DNA from 3 places in the Citrobacter meridianamericanus genome. Region 2 is predicted to be linked to each of the others. Evidence: predicted binding sites of a transcription regulator. Region 2 holds the regulator's gene; each other region holds the start of a gene.
The links. The regulator Fur, encoded in region 2, represses iron uptake genes when iron is present. The targets are predictions, from matches to a motif close to ATAATAATGAGAACNACTATCAA.

Region 1 (7,237 bases), 2.0 Mb from region 2:
GATTTCCGTAAGCGGTACGCGAACCCAGATATTGGGCGACAGCCAGGTTTTCAGCCACACGACAGGCGAGCTTTTGTTTACTTCAACGCGCACTTCCGTCGGGCCACCCAATTGCTGCGCCATCTGATGGCTTAAGAATTCATAGTGTTGCGCCCAACGCAGCCCGGCTTCTTCAGCGGCCTCGTTGGAATAGAGGGAAATACCCAGCTCACGATAAATTTCCCGGCGGAATGCGGGCGGCACCACCAGTTGCGTACCGTCCTCCAGCTGTAGTTTATCGGTCATCAGCATACGAACTTCGTAGGCCAGGACCTTATTAAACTGCTGAAGGCTCGGCAGAATCGCGAAGTTCAGCACTACCAGGTAGGTCGTCACCAGGCTGGCAAACAGCAAGGTGACGATAAGCAATAACGTGCGGGCAAATGAACTTCGTGGCGAGAAGCGCATTCGCCTCATGCTTTAGAACCGTCCGGAACAAAGACGTAGCCCAGACCCCATACGGTCTGAATATAGCGCGGATGCGCCGGATCTTCTTCCACCATACGACGCAGACGAGAAATCTGGACGTCGATGGAACGCTCCATCGCCGAGTATTCACGACCTCGGGCCAGGTTCATTAACTTGTCGCGGGACAGCGGCTCACGCGGATGGCTGACCAGTGCTTTCAGCACCGCAAACTCACCGCTGGTGAGCGGCATAGGCTCATCTTCACGGAACATTTCACGCGTACCGAGGTTCAGTTTGAACTTACCAAACGCAATAACCGCTTCTTCCTGGGAAGGCGCTCCCGGCAGTTCGTTCGCCTGACGACGCAGTACAGCGCGAATACGCGCCAACAGTTCACGCGGGTTAAACGGTTTCGGAATGTAATCGTCAGCGCCGATTTCCAGTCCTACAATACGGTCCACTTCTTCGCCCTTCGCCGTAACCATAATGATCGGCATCGGGTTGCTTTGGCTGCGCAGGCGACGGCAAATAGACAGGCCATCTTCTCCCGGCAGCATTAAATCCAGCACCATCAGGTGGAAAGACTCACGGGTCAGCAGACGATCCATCTGCTCAGCGTTTGCGACGCTTCGAACCTGGAAGCCCTGCTCGGTCAGATAACGCTCCAGAAGCGCACGTAAGCGCATGTCGTCATCGACCACCAGAATCTTATAGTTCTCTTGCATTGTTATTACTCCCAAAGGTTCGCAACAATTAAGTGTATATTCTTAAGAAAGCTCACGTGAGTCACCAGCGAATTCTGGTATTAATTCCAGGCTAAATTGTTACAAAGCATATTAAACAGCAGCTTAAGTATACAATGTTTCTCGCAATACATTATTTATTCTGTTGATATGCTCACGTAATACTAATTGTGCGCATCATCACAGAGTCGAAGGTAAAACAATAAGATGAAAACGCCCCTGATAACCCGTGAAGGGTATGAAAAACTCAAACAAGAGCTGAATTATCTCTGGCGTGAAGAGCGCCCGGAAGTCACCAAAAAGGTTACCTGGGCTGCAAGTCTGGGTGACCGCAGCGAAAATGCCGACTACCAGTATAATAAAAAGCGCCTGCGTGAGATCGATCGCCGCGTCCGATATTTGACGAAGTGCATGGAGAATCTGAAAATCGTCGATTACTCCCCACAGCAGGAGGGTAAAGTCTTCTTTGGCGCATGGGTTGAGATTGAAAATGACGATGGCGACATCCGCAAATTCCGCATTGTCGGTTACGACGAGATCTTCGGCCGGAAAGATTACATCTCTATCGACTCGCCAATGGCGCGGGCGCTGCTGAAAAAAGAGGTCGGCGATCTTGCTGTGGTAAACACTCCAGGCGGAGAAGCCAGCTGGTACGTGAACGAGATTGAATACGTTAAGTGAGACCGGAACAATCCGAAGCCCCGGTAGATGACTGGCATTTTTGCCAGTCAATCCGTATAACTATCCCCTGATTTTTTATCCTATAGACGAAGCTATCCATGATGAATGATTCTTTCTGCCGCATTATCGCAGGTGAAATTCAGGCTCGTGCTGAACAGGTAGAAGCTGCCGTTCGCCTGCTTGACGAAGGGAACACCGTGCCGTTTATCGCACGTTATCGTAAGGAAATCACCGGCGGTCTGGATGATACGCAACTGCGTAATCTGGAAACCCGTCTGGGATATCTGCGTGAACTGGAAGACCGCCGTCAGGCAATCCTGAAATCTATCGGCGAGCAAGGCAAACTGACCGACGATCTGGCGAAAGCGATCAACGGCACGTTAAGTAAGACCGAACTCGAAGATCTCTATCTGCCGTACAAACCTAAGCGTCGCACCCGTGGGCAAATCGCCATTGAAGCAGGCCTTGAGCCGCTGGCTGACCTGCTGTGGAACGAACCGTCCCACGACCCGGAAACCGAAGCCGCAAAGTATCTCAACGCCGAAAACGGCGTGGCGGATACCAAAGCCGCCCTCGACGGCGCACGCTATATTCTGATGGAACGCTTTGCTGAAGACGCTGCACTGCTGGCGAAAGTACGTGATTACTTGTGGAAAAACGCCCATCTGGTCTCCACTGTGGTAAGCGGAAAAGAAGAGGAAGGCGCGAAGTTCCGCGACTACTTCGATCATCACGAACCGATCTCTACCGTGCCATCCCACCGTGCGCTGGCCATGTTCCGTGGCCGTAACGAAGGTGTGCTACAGCTTTCGCTGAATGCCGATCCGCAATTCGATGAGCCGCCAAAAGAAAGCCACGGCGAACAGATTATCCAGGACCACCTGGGATTACGCCTGAACAACGCACCTGCCGACAGCTGGCGTAAAGGCGTGGTCAGTTGGACCTGGCGTATTAAGGTGCTGATGCACCTCGAAACCGAGCTGATGGGCACCGTGCGTGAGCGCGCCGAAGACGAAGCTATTAACGTCTTCGCCCGTAATCTGCACGATCTGCTGATGGCCGCGCCTGCGGGTCTGCGTGCCACCATGGGACTCGATCCCGGCCTGCGTACCGGTGTGAAGGTGGCAGTTGTTGACGGCACCGGCAAGCTGGTCGCGACCGACACCATTTATCCACACACCGGTCAGGCCGCCAAAGCTGCCGTTGCGGTGGCGACGCTGTGCGAAAAATACCACGTTGAGCTGGTAGCGATTGGTAACGGCACGGCGTCACGCGAAACCGAGCGTTTCTTCCTCGACATGCAGAAACAGTTCCCGAAAGTCACCGCGCAGAAAGTGATCGTCAGCGAAGCCGGGGCATCGGTTTACTCAGCTTCCGAGCTGGCGGCGCAGGAGTTCCCGGATCTCGACGTTTCATTGCGTGGCGCGGTGTCCATCGCCCGTCGTCTGCAGGATCCACTTGCAGAGTTGGTGAAAATCGATCCTAAATCGATCGGCGTGGGCCAATATCAGCACGACGTTAGCCAGACGCAGCTGGCACGTAAGCTGGATGCGGTGGTGGAAGACTGCGTGAACGCCGTCGGCGTCGATCTCAATACCGCCTCCGTACCGTTGTTAACCCGCGTTGCCGGTCTGACGCGCATGATGGCGCAAAACATCGTCGCCTGGCGCGATGAGAACGGTCAGTTCCAGAACCGTCAGCAGTTGCTGAAAGTCAGCCGTCTGGGGCCTAAAGCCTTTGAACAATGCGCGGGCTTCCTGCGTATCAATCATGGCGATAACCCACTGGATGCCTCCACCGTTCACCCGGAAGCCTACCCGATTGTGGAACGCATTCTGGCCGCCACCGAGCAATCGTTGCGTGACCTGATGGGTAATAGCAACGAACTGCGCAATCTGAAAGCTGCCGATTTTACCGATGAACGTTTCGGGGTGCCGACCGTCACCGACATCATTAAAGAGCTGGAAAAACCGGGCCGCGACCCGCGTCCTGAATTTAAAACCGCACAGTTTGCTGATGGCGTAGAAACCATGAATGACCTGCTGCCGGGGATGATTCTGGAAGGGGCAGTCACCAACGTCACCAACTTCGGCGCGTTTGTTGATATTGGTGTTCATCAGGACGGTCTGGTGCATATCTCTTCATTGTCGAATAAGTTCGTCGACGATCCGCACACCGTGGTGAAAGCGGGCGATATTGTGAAGGTGAAAGTGCTGGAAGTTGACCTGCAACGCAAGCGTATCGCGCTGACCATGCGTTTGGACGAGCAACCGGGTGAAACCAATGCGCGTCGCGGCGGTGGGAACAACGATCGCGCTCAGGCTAATCGCTCGGCCCCCAAAGCCGCGAAACCTCGCGGTCGTGACGCACAGCCTGCGGGCAACAGCGCCATGATGGATGCGCTGGCGGCGGCAATGGGTAAAAAACGCTAAGTTTGGATCGTGTGCCGGATGGCGGTGTAAACCTCTGTCCGGCATATTTAATATATTATTTTCTCTTCCCTCCTTATATTTATCATTTCGTTAACAAATAAAACCTTAATTACACATTAAGAAAGTCAATAATGACACTGCAGAAACATTCATTCCAAAGCGGAATAAATGTTGAGAAATATCAAAATTGGCTCAAATTATTGTTCAATTCTACATTCCGTCACATTTATTCTATTGATGATAGAAACCATTCTCATTATCATTGTTCTGTTGATTATTTACTCTTTCCTTACGTTGGCTAATCATCTGGTCTCATGCCGCCCTGTCGCCCCATGAGGTAATCATCCAGTTAGCGAGATATAAGTAGGTCCCTATGCAATTCACTCCTGACAGTGCGTGGAAAATTACCGGTTTTGCCCGTGAAATCAGCCCGGCTTATCGTCAGAAACTGTTGTCACTTGGCATGCTGCCCGGCTCCTCCTTCAACGTGGTACGCGTCGCCCCGCTCGGCGATCCTATCCATATCGAAACGCGTCGTGTAAGTCTGGTATTGCGTAAGAAAGATCTGGCGTTATTAGAAGTGGAAGCGGTTTCCTGTTAATACAGTGAGTCTATAAAAATGAAAAAACTAACCATTGGTTTAATTGGTAATCCTAATTCCGGCAAGACAACCTTATTCAACCAGCTCACCGGCGCGCGCCAGCGTGTAGGTAACTGGGCTGGCGTTACCGTTGAGCGTAAAGAAGGTCATTTCGCCACAACGGACCATCAGGTCACGCTGGTGGATTTACCCGGCACCTATTCTCTGACGACAATCTCATCTCAGACTTCTCTCGATGAGCAGATTGCCTGTCACTATATTTTGAGCGGCGACGCAGATCTGTTGATCAACGTGGTCGATGCGTCAAACCTTGAACGCAATCTCTACCTGACGTTGCAACTGCTTGAGCTGGGCATCCCCTGCATCGTCGCGTTGAATATGCTGGATATCGCTGAAAAGCAGCAAATCCGTATCGATATAGACGCCCTCTCAGCGCGTCTTGGCTGCCCGGTGGTTCCGCTGGTTTCCACCCGCGCCCGCGGCATAGAAGCGCTGAAGCTGGCGATCGACCGCTACAAAGAAAACGACACCGTCGAGCTGGTCCATTATGCCCAGCCGCTGCTGCAGGAAGCGGACTCTCTCGCCGACGCGATGGCCAAAGATATGCCGCTACAACAGCGCCGCTGGCTGGGCCTGCAGATGCTGGAAGGCGATATCTACAGCCGCGCCTACGCGGGTGATGCCGCGCAAAATCTCGATGCCTCCATCGCACGCCTGAGCGAAACAATGGACGATCCGGCGCTGCATATCGCCGATGCGCGCTATCAGTGCATTGCCGCTATCTGCGATACCGTCAGCAATACCTTGACGGCAGAGCCAAGCCGATTCACCACCGCGGTAGATAAAATCGTTCTCAACCGCTTCCTCGGGCTGCCGATTTTCCTGTTCGTGATGTACCTGATGTTCCTGCTCGCCATTAACATTGGCGGCGCGCTGCAACCGTTGTTTGACGTCGGCTCCGTAGCGCTCTTTATCCATGGTATTCAGTGGATTGGCTACACGCTGCACTTCCCGGACTGGCTCACTATCTTCCTGGCCCAGGGGCTTGGCGGCGGGATTAACACCGTGCTGCCGCTGGTACCGCAAATCGGCATGATGTACCTGTTCCTCTCCTTCCTTGAAGACTCCGGTTACATGGCGCGCGCCGCGTTTGTGATGGACCGTCTGATGCAGGCGCTGGGACTGCCGGGCAAGTCGTTCGTCCCGCTGATCGTCGGCTTTGGCTGTAACGTACCGTCAGTGATGGGCGCACGTACGCTGGACGCCCCGCGTGAGCGTCTGATGACCATCATGATGGCGCCGTTTATGTCCTGCGGCGCACGTCTGGCGATTTTCGCCGTCTTTGCCGCGGCGTTCTTTGGTCAGAACGGCGCACTGGCGGTCTTCTCGCTGTACGTACTGGGTATCGTGATGGCGGTGTTGACGGGCCTGATGCTCAAACACACCATTATGCGTGGTGAAGCAACGCCGTTCGTGATGGAGCTGCCGGTATACCACGTGCCGCACATCAAGAGTCTGATCATTCAGACCTGGCAACGCCTGAAAGGCTTCGTTCTGCGTGCGGGTAAAGTCATCATCATCGTCAGCATTTTCCTCAGCGCGTTTAACAGTTTCTCACTGAGCGGGAAAATCGTCGATAACATCAACGACTCTGCTCTGGCCTCCGTTAGCCGTGTTATTACTCCCGTGTTTAAACCGATTGGCGTTCACGAAGATAACTGGCAGGCAACCGTAGGTTTGTTCACCGGCGCGATGGCAAAAGAAGTGGTCGTTGGTACGCTGAACACGCTCTATACCGCAGAAAACATTCAGGAAGAAGAGTTCAATCCGGCAGATTTCCACCTCGGTGACGAGCTGCTCGGCGCAGTGGATGAAACCTGGCAAAGCCTGAAAGACACCTTCAGCCTGAGCGTACTGGCTAACCCTATCGAAGCCAGCAAGGGCGACGGTGAAATGGCTACCGGCGCAATGGGCGTGATGGGCGAGAAATTTGGCAGCGCCGCCGCCGCGTACAGCTACCTGATCTTTGTTTTGCTGTATGTGCCGTGCATTTCAGTGATGGGCGCTATCGCACGTGAATCCAGCCGTGGCTGGATGGGCTTCTCGATTCTGTGGGGCCTGAATATTGCCTACTCTCTGTCGACGCTGTTTTATCAGACGGTCAGCTACAAAGAGCACCCGACCTACAGTCTGGTGTGCATTTTAGCGGTCATCCTGTTTAACATCGTGTTACTGGGCCTGCTGCGTCGAGCTCGTAGCCGCGTGGACCTCGCCCTGCTGGCAACCAACAGAACGGCGAGTTCCTGCTGTTCCAGCACAACTGGCGATTGCCA
Region 2 (7,237 bases):
ACGGCCTGTTTGGCAGTCTGGATAACCTCGGGATCCTGGCACGCGATCTAGTGGCCGATCACGATATCATCCAGGTTGATATGCGAAATCATGGCCTCTCCCCTCGTTCACCTGAGATGAATTATCCGGCTATGGCGCAAGATCTGCTGGATACGCTGGACGATCGGCAGATCGAAAAAGCGATCTTTATTGGTCACTCGATGGGTGGCAAAGCCGTCATGGCGCTGACCGCGCTGGCCCCTGAACGTGTCGAACGGCTGGTCGCCATCGACATTGCTCCCGTTGACTACCATGTTCGCCGCCACGATAAGATTTTTGCTGCCATTAACGCGGTAACTGACGCGCAATCCTCTTCACGTCAGCAGGCGGCGAGCGTTATGCGTCAGCACCTGCAAGAAGAAGGTGTGATCCAGTTTCTGCTGAAATCCTTTGTTGACGGCGAGTGGCGCTTTAATGTTCCTGTGTTGTGGGATCAATATCCTCATATCGTCGGTTGGGAGACCATTCCGGCATGGGAGCACCCGGCGCTGTTTATCCCGGGTGGCAATTCACCGTATGTTACCGAAGCGTATCGTGACCAACTGCTGGCGCAATTCCCGCAGGCTCGGGCGCACGTTATAGCAGGTGCCGGGCATTGGGTGCATGCAGAAAAACCGGAGGCGGTGCTGCGCGCCATCCGTCGTTATCTGAATGAACAGGCTAACTGATTAAAAACTCAGCGTCTGTGCGCGATTACGCGCGTGGACGTTGGCGTGTCTCCCCTGCTGATGTATTATGGCGCGCTATCCATCCGGGCAGACGCCTGGCTGATTGTTTCCCCGAAGTCACCAAGATCATGGCCAAAGAACAAACGGACCGTACGACATTAGATCTGTTCGCGCAGGAGCGTCGCCCGGGACGACCCAAAACTAATCCGCTCTCGCGTGATGAACAGTTACGTATTAACAAACGTAATCAGCTTAAACGCGATAAAGTTCGCGGGCTTAAGCGTGTCGAACTGAAACTGAACGCTGATGCCGTTGACGCTCTGAACGAGCTGGCCGAGGCGCGCAACATGAGTCGCAGTGAACTCATCGAAGAGATGCTGATGACCCAACTCAGCGCGTTGCGCGATCAGGCATAGTCTGAATTTCTGCTCTAAATCATAAATCGTGTAGCACAGAGTGCAGTCCTGTGTGTTTGCTGTTTCCGCATGCCTGACTGTTCTGCTATGATTGCCCTTATCCGTGGGCAATGCGCCACCACCATTTCAATAAGTTTCAAGAGGTTATTTTACTCATGGCAATCACTGGCATCTTTTTCGGCAGCGACACCGGTAACACCGAAAATATCGCAAAAATGATTCAAAAACAGCTTGGTAAAGACGTTGCCGACGTTCATGACATTGCAAAAAGCAGCAAAGAAGATCTCGAAGGGTATGACATTCTGCTGCTTGGCATTCCAACCTGGTACTACGGTGAAGCACAGTGTGATTGGGACGATTTCTTCCCTACCCTCGAAGACATTGATTTTAACGGCAAACTGGTTGCATTGTTCGGCTGCGGCGACCAGGAAGATTACGCAGAATACTTCTGCGACGCGTTAGGTACCATTCGCGACATCATCGAACCGCGCGGCGCAACCATCGTTGGTCACTGGCCGACTGCAGGTTATCACTTTGAAGCGTCCAAAGGTCTGGCTGACGACGACCACTTTGTCGGGCTGGCTATCGATGAAGACCGTCAGCCTGAGCTGACCGCAGAGCGCGTAGAAAAATGGGTTAAGCAGATCTCTGAAGAGCTGCACCTCGACGAAATCATCAATGCCTGATTTTGTACGGCGTAGATTTCTATCTGCGCCGCATCAATAGATAAAACCAATCAAAATAATTGCTACAAATTTGTAACTTTTCCGTCTGACCCTGTACAATGGCTGGATGCCAATCGGGTGTTGCACAGTGTGTTTGTCGGCGATACCACGTTTTGATTAACAATATTTGCCAGAGACTTGCAGTTTTCATTTAGCCATGGCAGTTCTATAATGAATCGCATTATCTCAAGTGCAATTTCTGTCACTTCTGTTAATGAAGTGAATCGTTTAGCTACAGGACAGATTCCGCATGACTGACAACAATACCGCATTAAAGAAGGCTGGCCTGAAAGTAACGCTTCCTCGTTTAAAAATTCTGGAAGTTCTTCAGGAACCGGATAACCATCACGTCAGTGCGGAAGACTTGTACAAACGCCTGATCGATATGGGTGAAGAAATTGGTCTGGCGACCGTGTATCGCGTGCTGAACCAGTTTGATGATGCCGGTATCGTGACCCGCCATAATTTTGAAGGTGGTAAATCCGTCTTCGAACTGACTCAACAGCATCATCACGATCACCTCATTTGCCTCGACTGCGGCAAAGTGGTCGAGTTCAGCGATGATTCCATCGAAGCGCGCCAGCGTGAGATTGCGGCTAAACATGGTATTCGTTTAACCAACCATAGCCTGTATCTTTACGGTCATTGCGCCGAAGGTGATTGTCGCGAAGATGAGCACGCGCACGACGGCAAGTAATGTGATGCTTTCTGAAAAGCCAACCATCCGGTTGGCTTTTTTTATGCACGTTTTCAGCCCGTTCCCCCCTTCCCTCCACTCTTGTGTTGCTTTAATGTAAAAATCAATTGTCCCTTCCGGAGAATCGAAATGGAACTTCGCCAGCTACGTTATTTTGTTCGCATTGTCGAAACTGGCAGCATGGGTAGTGCGGCGCTCGATCTCAATATTGGGGTTTCGGCACTCAGCCAGCAAATGTCCCGCCTGGAAAATGAACTTGCTATTCGCCTGCTGCAACGCACCTCGCGTGGCGTGACGCCCACCAGCGCCGGGCTGGCATTTTACGCCCAGGCGCAGCTGGCGCTCCGTCACGCAGACGATGCAATCCTCGCCGCACGAGAATCCCGCCTTTCCGGACACGTCAGCGTCGGCATGGCCCCCAGTACCGCTTCCATTCTCGGCATGCCTTTTATCAACGCCATGCGAGAAACCTATAGTGATGTCCGTCTGCATGTGGTGGAAAGCCTCTCTGGTAACCTGGAACGAATGATCAGCACTCGTCAGATTGACCTGGCCGTTGTGTTTCAAAAAGAAAAGCTCCTGCGCTGGAGCGCCAGACCGATTCTCGAAGAGCGGCTGTTTTTAATTGGCACTCATGCTTTACTGGCTGATATTACTGATGACAATATTGCTCCAGCCCAATTGGCACATATTCCATTGATAATGCCTAGCCCAGGCCACGGTCTGCGCGGCAGGCTGGAAGCGATTTGTCAGGAACACGCGCTACGCATTGAGATCGCAACAGAAATTGATGGTCTGGCGCTACTAATGCGCGCCGTTCGCAGTGGGATCGGCGCTACCCTCCAGCCCGGCGCGGCAATTTCCCATCTCGATAAAGAGACGCTAAGAGTGATCGGCGTCCATAATCCAATACTGAGTCGCCCCAACTTTCTGGTCAGCCTCTCTGACGATGAACTCACCCCGGCGGGGCTCGCAGCCCGCGTGGTGCTGACGAAAGTGATGCATCAACTGGTAGAAGCGGGACGCTGGCCTGGCGCTATCCTTTACAATAACTAAAACCCCCTTTAGCACTGCGTTATAGCGCCCGCACAAGCTGCACGTATACATTTCAATTACAAATTTAACAATTAGTTAAATGGTAATGGAGTATACGATGGTTGACGTTCTGGTGATTGGCGGTGGCAATGCCGCGTTATGTGCTGCCCTAACCGCCCGGGAGCAAGGAGCTTCGGTACTCCTGCTCGAAGCAGCCCCCCGGGAATGGCGCGGGGGAAACTCCCAACACACGCGTAATCTGCGCTGTATGCATGATGCGCCGCAGGATGTGCTGGTGGAAAGCTACCCTGAAGAGGAGTATTGGCAGGATCTGCAGCGCGTCACGGAGGGAAATACCAACGAAGCCCTGGCACGTCTGGTGATCCGCACCTCTTCACAATGCCGCGACTGGATGCGCCGACATGGCGTGAATTTTCAACCTCCCCTCTCTGGCGCTTTACACGTGGCGCGAACCAACGCCTTTTTTATGGGCGGCGGGAAAGCCCTCGTGAATGCCTATTATCGCAGCGCAGAAAAGTTAGGTGTGCAAATCCGCTATAACACCCCGGTACAGGCGCTTGAACTGCATAACGGCGAATTCGTGGCGGCGCTGGCGGGCAAAGAGCGTATTACAGCGAAATCCTGCGTGCTTGCCGCTGGCGGGTTTGAATCAAACCGCGAATGGCTACGTGAAGCCTGGGGGGAAAATGAACGCGGTGAGTGGCCTGCGGATAACTTCCTGATTCGCGGCACACGCTTTAATCAGGGCGTACTGCTCAAATTTATGATCGACGCCGGGGCGGACATCATCGGCGACCCATCCCAGTCACACTGTGTAGCCATTGATGCCAGAGCACCATTATATGACGGCGGAATTTGCACCCGCGTGGACTGCGTTTCGCTTGGCATTGTCGTCAACCGTGACGCTGAGCGTTTTTATGATGAAGGCGAAGATTTCTGGCCCAAACGCTACGCCATCTGGGGACGACTGGTCGCCCAACAGCCAGGGCAGATTGGTTACTCCATTATCGACAGTAAGGCCATCGGCCACTTCATGCCACCGGTCTTTCCTGGCGCACAGGCCAATACGCTGGCGGATCTGGCGCATCAGTTGGGTCTCAATGCTGAACGTTTTACCCACACCGTAACGCAGTATAACAACGCCTGCCAGCCAGGCCATTTCGACCATACCATTCTGGATAACTGCACGACGAAAGCGTTAGCCCCCGCAAAGACACACTGGGCGCGACCGCTGGACCAGCCGCCTTACTACGGGTATGCCCTGCGGCCAGGGATCACCTTCACCTATCTCGGATTGAAAGTGAATGAACGCGCTGCCGTACACTTTGCAGGGCTTCCAAGCCGCAACCTGTTCGTCGCCGGAGAGATGATGGCAGGCAATGTGCTGGGCAAGGGCTACACCGCAGGCGTGGGGATGTCGATCGGCACCACTTTTGGCCGCATTGCCGGAAAGGAGGCTGCTCTGGCAGCACAGAAGGAGGTACGTTATGAAACAGCTTGAGAAATTGATCATCGACGCGCAAATCATCACCGAGTCGGAAGCTGAAGTTGAACGTGTGATGCAGGTGTGTAACGCCTGCCGCTATTGTGAAGGATTTTGCGCCGTGTTCCCGGCAATGACGCAGCGTCTGGAATTCGGTAAAGCGGATATCAACTATCTGGCGAACCTGTGCCATAACTGCGGCGCCTGCCTGCACGCGTGTCAGTATGCCCCGCCTCATGAATTTGCCATCAACGTGCCGAAGGCAATGGCGGAAGTCCGGCTGGAAACCTATCAGCACTACGCACAACCCGCCGCCTTTGGTGCGCTTTATCGTCGTGCTGGCGTCACCGTGACGCTGGCACTGGTTTTCGGTCTGATCCTGTTTTTACTTCTCGCCATGGGGTTAAAGGGCTCGTTACTCCATCCTCCACTGGCCGGGGATTTCTATCAAATTTTCCCGCATAACCTGCTGGCCTGGATGTTTGGTTCGGTCTTTATTCTGGCAATCGTTCTGCTGATGGCGGGCGTTATCCGATTCTGGCGCGAAATTTCTCCGGGAATACCGCTTTCCACCGACATTGCTGAAGCCTCACACAATGCGCTGACGCTGAAATATCTCGATGGTGGGCACGGCAAAGGGTGTAACGAAGCAGATGATGCCTTCACCCTGATGCGCCGCCGTTACCATCACTTTACCTTCTACGGTTTTATGCTCTGTTTTGCCGCCACCGTGGTGGCGACGGGCTATCACTATTTCGCAGGTATTGAAGCGCCCTATCCGTTCCTCAGCGTGCCGGTAATATTGGGCACATTAGGCGGTATTGGCCTGATTATCGGCCCAGCGGGTTTGTTATGGCTGAACGTTAAGCGTTCACCGCTGCATGGCGACGCACGGCAAAAACCGATGGATCGCGGTTTTATTTTACTGCTGCTGCTGACCAGTCTGACCGGTTTAGCGCTTCTGGCGGGAAGAGACACGTCATGGATGGCTGTTTTACTCGCCATTCACCTCGGCGTGGTCATGGCGCTCTTTCTGACCATTCCTTACGGAAAATTTGCCCATGGATTTTACCGCTGCGCAGCCTTACTCAAGTGGGCGATTGAGAAACGGCGCGGCAAACAGGCGGGGATCACAGACAACTAACCCGCACACTCTTACCTCTATAAATATTATGATAAGACAGTGGAGCAAACCCAATGACACAACATCCATCGCGTGCCGGAACTTTCGGCGCAATACTGCGGGTAACCAGCGGTAATTTCCTCGAACAGTTCGACTTTTTTCTGTTCGGGTTTTACGCCACCTATATCGCAAAGACCTTCTTTCCCGCGGAGAGTGAATTTGCCGGGCTAATGTTAACTTTCGCCGTTTTTGGTTCGGGTTTCTTAATGCGACCCGTTGGCGCCATTGTACTGGGTGCTTACATCGACAGAATTGGTCGTCGTAAAGGTCTGATGGTAACGCTGGCGATTATGGGCTGCGGTACTCTGCTGATTGCCCTGGTACCCGGCTATCACAGTATTGGTCTGCTGGCTCCCGTGCTGGTATTACTTGGACGATTATTACAGGGATTTTCTGCAGGCGTGGAGTTAGGCGGCGTCTCAGTTTATCTTTCTGAAATCGCCACGCCTGGCAATAAAGGCTTCTACACCAGCTGGCAATCCGCCAGTCAACAGGTCGCCATTGTGGTGGCGGCGCTGATTGGTTATGGCCTGAACGCCACCCTGGGACATGATGAGATCTCGGAATGGGGCTGGCGCATTCCCTTCTTTATTGGTTGCATGATTATTCCTTTGATCTTCGTGCTCCGCCGCTCGCTGCAGGAAACCGAGGCATTTTTACAACGCACGCACCGTCCCGACACCAGGGAAATTTTCACCACTATCGTCAAAAACTGGCGTCTCATCGCTGCAGGCACGCTGCTGGTGGCGATGACCACAACGACGTTTTACTTCATCACCGTCTATACCCCGACCTACGGCAGGGCTGTACTCCACCTGAGCGCGCGCGACAGCCTGGTAGTCACTATGCTGGTCGGTATTTCTAACTTTATCTGGCTGCCGATTGGCGGAGCGATTTCTGACCGAATTGGTCGTCGTCCGGTGCTGATGGGTATAACTGTACTTGCACTGATCACCACCTGGCCGGTAAT
Region 3 (7,237 bases), 1.4 Mb from region 2:
TGCTACGAGAGAAGTAAATCAGGTGTCACCACCTGATTTAATTGCATGAACAGAGTGAGTCTATTTTCCCCACAAACGGCGGGAATTGTCTTCGATTTTGCCGCTTAAACGACGCTTTTGCATCGTTCTGGTCCAGCTTTTCGATAGCCCGGCAGCCGACAATAAACGGTGATATTGCGAGTCATCAAACGGCATATGCCAGGCAATAGCAATCGCCTCCCGCACACTGACGTCGCTCACGCGTGACGCCAGGATCAACGGCGCGTCTGCCGATACCAGCCCGGGCGCGATAACGCTGCACAGCCAGCCTGTCTTGCCCGCATCCTGCATCTGGCTGGCCATATCGCTGATGCCAAAATGGAAATTTAGCTTGAAGCACGGCGAGCGTGGCTGCGTGACCTGAATCAACGCTTCCCCCCACTGGAAAATATCGCCAATATACACATTATCTTCCGTCAGCCCCTCAGTAGAGAGGTTCTCACCAAAAGCAGGCGCAACGAACAATTCCGTCTGTTCAGGAAAGGCTTGTTTCCAGTGCTGATAGTGTTCACGCGGATAGTGACACAAGACGCGATCTGGCCCGCCGTGAATTTTCTTTTCCGCCTGCTCATCACCCGTCAGCCCCAGTTCAGTCAGCATCAACTCGCCGTCAACCTGAACCTTAGCAATCGCACTGGGACGGCTTCCCGTGTAGTCCCGAACTTTGCCTGTAAAAACATCGACCGGATATCGCATCTGTTCCCTCTCCCGATAAATTTCCACCATTACACCACATTTATTTTATCCCAGTCGCTCAAAATGAGAGCACGGTTCACATGAAAGTTAGGGACACATGCTATCAATACAAGCTGGTTTTGAAACATCATTTCAAATAAGGAGTTGACAACGTGATTGGTCAATCGCAATTTGCTGGCGTCTGGTGTCCTTCCATTACGCCAATGGACAATGACGGCAAGATCGATCTTAACGGTCTGAGCCAGCATCTTAAACGCCTTACCGAAGCCAACATCGACGTGATTTTGTTGATGGGCAGCATCGGGGAATTTGCCTCCTTTACGCTCGAGGAAAGATTGCTGCTAATCCGCGAGGCTCGCGCTATGAGCTCGCTGAAGATGGTCGCCAACGTCTCATCCACCTGCCAGAATGATGTGCTGTTGATGGCACAGGAAGCGTATCGCGCCGGTTACGATGCCGTGATGATCCTGCCGCCTTACTATTACGGGCAAACGGCGAAACAGCTACTGAGCTACTTCCGTCAATTGGGGCAGAAACTCAGTGGGAAATGGTTTGCCTATAACTTTCCGGCACGTACCGGTTGCGATTTAACGCCCGAGCTGGTTGCCACCCTTGCTTCTGAGTTCCCCAACTTCGCAGGCATCAAAGATACCGTCGACTGCCAGTCCCATACCCGTAGCATGATCCAGACCACCCGCGCCGTACGCGAAGATTTTGCGGTGCTGTCCGGCTATGACGAATACTATATTCCTAACCTGTTGGCAGGCGGCGCGGGTATTATTTCAGGATTAAACAACGTCATGCCGGAGTTGTTTGTCTGCGCACGAGAAGCGTTTAAGCAGGGTGACCTGGCTGCACTTCGCGATATTCAGGACCAGATTGGCACCTACATGTCTATCTACGCCATCGGTGAGGATTTCGTCACCACCATCAAAACCGTAGTATCGCGTAAGTTTGGCTATTGCACCGGGGTTTCGCGTAATGCAGGCGGGGAGCTGAATGAAAGTGAGTGTCGAACAATTGATGAGGTGTTTGTAATCAAGGGTTAAAACAGTTATGCCGGATGGTACAAACCATCCGGCATAATCACGTTACTTCACCGCGCTGCGCATATCGATTGCCACCGCTCTGGCTTTGGCTCTTTTTGACCAGATAGAAGTGATAATCGGCACGAGGATGGAGGTTACAATCACTGACGTCGCCACCAGAGAGGTTGCCGCCGGCGCCATGGGTTTAAACGCTGGGACCATTTCCGCAATCAGTACCGGCGTGGCGACCGCTGCCCCCGCAGAGCTGGAAGCCGCAATCCCCGCCGTTCCATCGCCGCCGCCGATCAGTTTATCAGCGATAATCAATGGAATGCCGGTGATGATAATCACCGCCACGCCCAGCAGAATCCCCAGTACGCCGGTCTGTGCAATCACGTTCAAATCAATAGTGTTACCTAATGCGAAGGCGAAGAAAGGGATCAACGTCTGCACCGCTTTGCTGAAGAACTCCCGCAGCTCAGGGTCCAGATTCCCCAGTGCAAAGCCGATCAAAAACGGTAATACGGCACCCACAAACACGTGCGGTTCAAACGAAGCGATCCCGGCAGTTCCCAGAATCACCATCGTCATCAACGGGCCAGACTCCAGCGACATCAGGACAAACGCCCCGGCCTCTTCTTTGGTGCCGTACTGCTGCATAATCGAGGCATACAGCCCACCGTTGGTCATATCCATGGCCGCCACCAGCGCCAGCGTGGAAAGTCCGGCGAAGAATCCAACCTCCACGCCATGTTCCGGCAGAATGCGTGAGGCAATCGCCGCAACCACCCACGCCACCAGAATCTTGGTTATCACTAACGTGCCGGACTTACGCAGCACGGTGCCAGTGGCGCTTAACTTAATCGACGCACCCATGCAAAAGAACCACACCGCCAAAATCGGCACCGTACCGGTGATCATGCCGTTGGTAAAGGAGCCGAAGTATTTCCCGGCTCCGGGGGAGAAGGTGTGACATAACGCACCCAGAAACAGCGGCACCAGCATCATACCGCCTGGGATTTTCTCTATCGTACGTTTAATCTGCATTTCCATCACCTGTAGACATAAAAATGGCGCAATCTTTATGGGCGGCTGCATAGTGCTTTTGAGATGCGCCGTCTTGATGAAAAGAAGATAGACATTCGCAGAGACTATAAAAGTGATCCCACTCGCACAATAAAACATTGTTTCATTTTAAATGGATCGTTGTTTTTATATTGATTTTGATCACAAAAAAACCCCCACAAGCATTGCTTGCAGGGGCTTAATTAACGCGTCGGACTTATTTTTTCGCGGCGAAACGTGCAGCAGCTTCGTCCCAGTTCACCACGTTCCAGAACTCTTTGATGTAGTCCGGGCGACGGTTCTGGAATTTCAGGTAGTAAGCGTGTTCCCAAACGTCCAGGCCCACAATCGGGAAGCCGGAAGCGCCAGAGATTGCTTCACCCATCAGCGGGGAATCCTGGTTAGCAGTGGAAACAACAGCCAGTTTGTCACCTTTCAGCACCAGCCACGCCCAGCCGGAGCCAAAACGGGTTGCCGCAGCTTTTTCAAATTCAGCTTTGAAGTTGTCCACGGAGCCGAAATCACGTTCGATAGCCGCTTTCAGGTCACCCTGCAGCGTAGTACCGGTTTTCAGGCCTTTCCAGAACAGGCTGTGGTTAGCGTGACCACCCGCGTTGTTACGCAGTACGGTTTTCTTGTCTGCTGGCAGTTGATCCAGTTTGGTGATCAGTTCTTCAGCGGACAGGCTGGCGAATTCTGGCAGGCTTTCCAGCGCAGCGTTCGCGTTGTTAACATAAGCCTGGTGGTGTTTGGTATGGTGGATTTCCATCGTCTGCTTATCGAAGTGCGGTTCAAGGGCATCATAAGCGTACGGCAGGGATGGCAGTGTATAACTCATAATCATCTCCAGTATTGTCGGGCGGCCAGTGTTAACGCCGCGTAAGCAGTTGGGTCATTATAGTTAATTAAATGATATTGAAAATGATTATCAATGCCGTACTTTTTACATGGCTATTATGAGGTAAAAGTGTGAGCATTACCGGGAGAATCAGGCAGATTTTGCCAATTGGCTAGAAAACAGGCAGCGACATGAAGGACATGGGAGATAAAGCACGACATAGTCTGAGAATTATCTCACAAGGAAATATTGCTATGTCTGTCAACATCGCCCTTTTTGGTATCGGCCTCGACACATACTGGCCCCAGTTTACAGGCCTGGAGTCACGTCTTCAGGGCTATCTGCAAGCAATTGATGAGCGTCTGACGGCGCAACAAGCCACCGTGATTAATGGCGGCCTGATTGATAACGTCGATAAAGCCGATGCCCTTACCAGACGGTTGCAGCATCAGCCGGTCGATGCGGTCTGCCTTTACATCAGCACCTACGCGCTCAGCTCAACGGTGCTACCCCTGGTGCAAAGTATCAATAAACCGGTCATTATTCTGGCCCTACAGCCAGAACCAGGATTGCCCTATTCAAAAATCCGTCAGATTCCCGATCGGGGCGGTCGTACTGGAGAATGGCTGGCGCACTGTCAGGCCTGCAGCGCTCCCGAACTGGCGAACGTCTTTAACCGCGCGAATATCCGTTTTCAACTTATTGTGGGTGCATTACAGGGCGATGAGTACGTCTGGCAACAAACGGCGCAGTGGCTACAGGCCCTTAACGCTCGTCAAATGCTGGCAAATTGTCAGGTTGGCGTACTCGGACACTATTATGACGGTATGGTGGACGTTTACAGCAATATGACGAACTTATCCGCGAAAATGGGCGTACGCTTTAAGCCACTGGAGATGTGTGAGCTGGCGGAATATCGCGAGCAGGTCAGCGAGGCAGACCTCAACGCCAAACAACAGGAAATGCACCGTGTCCTTCAGTTGGATGCGACATGCGAACCTGCAGAGCTTGATCGCGCACTCACCACTGCCTGCGCCATGGATAAACTGATCGCTCAGAATAAACTCGGTGCATTAGCCTATTACTACGAAGGTCGTAACGGCAATGCTTACGAGAACATCATCACCTCAATAATTCTCGGCAACACGCTACTCACTCATCGTGGTATTCCTGTAGCGGGAGAATATGAAATCAAAAATGTGCTGGCGATGAAAATTCAGCAACTTCTGAGTGCTGGCGGTTCATTCTCAGAACCTTACGGTATTGAATTTAAAGATGATGTTGTTTTGTGGGGACATGATGGTCCGGCACACCCGTTGATGGCGGATGGTCCGGTGAGTCTGGTTCCGCTGCCAGTTTATCATGGTAAACCCGGTAAAGGCGTGTCTATCCAGATGACCGTGAAACCTGGCCCGGTAACCTTTCTTTCGGTAATTGAAGATGTCGAAAACGGGGTACGTTTACAGTATGCCGAAGGTGAAGCAGTGGCAGGTGAAGTTCTGGATATTGGCAACACCAACAGCCGCTATCGCTTCCAGTTATCGGCTCGCGAGTTCACCACGCAATGGTGCATGGGCGGTCCAGCTCATCATTGCAGCATTGGCCTGGGACACCATGGCGAGGCACTGGAAAAACTCGCCTGGCTAATGGGTATTCAGGCAGTAAGAATCTGCTAACCCTCAATATTTCCGCCCTTCTCAAAAAAGAGGGGCGGAACTGCATTTGTGATCAATATCCCTTTCATCCCGTGAATTTTGCCAGCATTACTTATCACGCGGCAGCATGCTGAAGGTTAGTTTATTGCTCACTCTTTAAACTTTTGAACATCAAAACGGTGATTTTCATCCTGTCAAATCGATAATTCAAAAGGAAACAGAATGGGTAATGCAATTACGATGGGGATAATATGGCATCTTATTGGTGCCGCTAGTGCCGCTTGTTTCTACGCCCCCTTTAAAAAGGTACAACACTGGTCCTGGGAAACCATGTGGTCCATAGGCGGTTTTGTATCATGGCTGATCCTTCCCTGGCTCGTCAGCGCGATCCTGCTGCCGGACTTCTGGGCCTATTACAGTTCATTCAGCGCATCCACACTGCTGCCGGTGTTTTTGTTCGGTGCCATGTGGGGGATTGGTAATATCAACTATGGCCTGACTATGCGCTATCTCGGTATGTCGATGGGGATAGGGATCGCCATCGGCATTACGCTCATTGTTGGCACCTTAATGACGCCAATCATAGCCGGTAAATTTGGCGTACTCATCGGCACGCCTGGAGGACGTATGACATTGCTCGGCGTGCTGGTCGCCCTGATCGGCGTGGCAATTGTAACCCGTGCCGGACAGTTAAAAGAGCGCAAGATGGGCATCAAAGCCGAAGAGTTCAATCTGAAAAAAGGTCTAATACTGGCGGTGATGTGCGGCTTTTTCTCCGCCGGGATGTCCTTTGCCATGGATGCGGCTAAACCAATGCACGAAGCCGCTGCTGCGCTCGGTATCGATCCGCTGTATGTCGCCCTGCCAAGCTATGTGGTCATCATGGGCGGTGGTGCAGTGATCAATCTGGGATACTGCTTCATTCGCCTGGCAAAAATGAAAAACCTGTCAGTAAAGGCCGACTTCTCGTTAGCAAAACCGCTGATTATCAGCAATATCCTGTTCTCGGCGCTTGCTGGTCTGATGTGGTACCTCCAGTTCTTCTTTTACGCCTGGGGCCACGCCAAAATTCCGGCACAGTATGACTATATGAGCTGGATGCTGCACATGAGCTTCTACGTCCTGTGCGGTGGTATCGTGGGCCTGATCATGAAAGAGTGGAGCAATGCCGGGAGACGCCCAGTCAGCGTACTAAGCCTTGGCTGCGTGGTGATTATTATCGCGGCAAATATTGTTGGACTGGGAATGGCCAGCTAATCATGTTGGGTGCTGAGATGACGCCACTGACTCGGCGTCATCCCGGTTTCCCGCGTGAATACCACCGAAAAGTAGTTACTGTCCTCAAAACCGCAGCGCATGGAAATCTCGCTAATCATCAACCGGCTATGTTTGAGCAGATACTGAGCATGGCAGACCCGTACCTGGCGCAGATACTGATTGATGGTCATCCCAGTCTGGCTACGAAACTGCTGGCGTAAAACCCGCTCGCTGCACTGCTCGCGCTCGCAAAATTTACCCAGTTCAAAGGCATGTTCATGGCTGCCGGCTAACGCGGTTATCAGTTTATCCAGCAGCGTTTCACTCGAGGTCGCCGGGAGCGTATCCGTGGCATAACGATGGCGTTTAAGGTGCGTGACCAGTTGTCCGAACAGCAACTCCGCCATGGTAAAAGCCTGCGCATCACGCTGATTACTTTCATGCTCAAGCTGGCTGATCACATGCCGGGCCTGTGTCATACCAACGCTGCCTAGCCGCCAGTGCGGCTGCCTCGGCGTACCGTTAAATCCGGGGATCGCAGCTTGCCAGTCAACATTTAGTGTCAGCCGCTCCGGGCAGTAGATGATATTTTGCAACACAAGGTCGTTAACGGAAGTGTATGAGTGTTTATCCTCGGCACGAATGTAAAAAAGATCGCC

Region 1: feoA (ferrous iron transporter A) is a predicted target of Fur. The motif match lies at 4,544-4,566, and genes of this name have one in related genera.
Region 3: sodA (superoxide dismutase [Mn]) is a predicted target of Fur. The motif match lies at 3,738-3,760, and genes of this name have one in related genera.

What each region holds. Positions count from the first base shown of each region.
Region 1 is NZ_CP101036.1:372,098-379,334, reverse strand. It holds gene envZ (two-component system sensor histidine kinase EnvZ) at 1-456, opposite strand, end outside; gene ompR (two-component system response regulator OmpR) at 453-1,172, opposite strand; gene greB (transcription elongation factor GreB) at 1,398-1,871, shown strand; gene NMD08_RS01710 (Tex family protein) at 1,970-4,303, shown strand; gene feoA (ferrous iron transporter A) at 4,677-4,904, shown strand; gene feoB (Fe(2+) transporter permease subunit FeoB) at 4,923-7,237, shown strand, end outside.
Region 2 is NZ_CP101036.1:3,740,481-3,747,717, forward strand. It holds gene ybfF (esterase) at 1-707, shown strand, start outside; gene ybfE (LexA regulated protein) at 836-1,123, shown strand; gene fldA (flavodoxin FldA) at 1,279-1,809, shown strand; gene NMD08_RS18430 (ryhB-regulated fur leader peptide) at 2,020-2,106, shown strand; gene fur (ferric iron uptake transcriptional regulator) at 2,099-2,545, shown strand; gene tcuR (tricarballylate utilization LysR family transcriptional regulator TcuR) at 2,675-3,601, shown strand; gene tcuA (FAD-dependent tricarballylate dehydrogenase TcuA) at 3,699-5,102, shown strand; gene tcuB (tricarballylate utilization 4Fe-4S protein TcuB) at 5,089-6,228, shown strand; gene NMD08_RS18455 (MFS transporter) at 6,282-7,237, shown strand, end outside.
Region 3 is NZ_CP101036.1:5,099,654-5,106,890, forward strand. It holds gene yiiM (6-hydroxyaminopurine reductase) at 61-735, opposite strand; gene NMD08_RS24745 (dihydrodipicolinate synthase family protein) at 888-1,784, shown strand; gene kdgT (2-keto-3-deoxygluconate transporter) at 1,827-2,810, opposite strand; gene sodA (superoxide dismutase [Mn]) at 3,046-3,666, opposite strand; gene NMD08_RS24760 (arabinose isomerase) at 3,921-5,342, shown strand; gene rhaT (L-rhamnose/proton symporter RhaT) at 5,544-6,578, shown strand; gene rhaR (HTH-type transcriptional activator RhaR) at 6,575-7,237, opposite strand, start outside.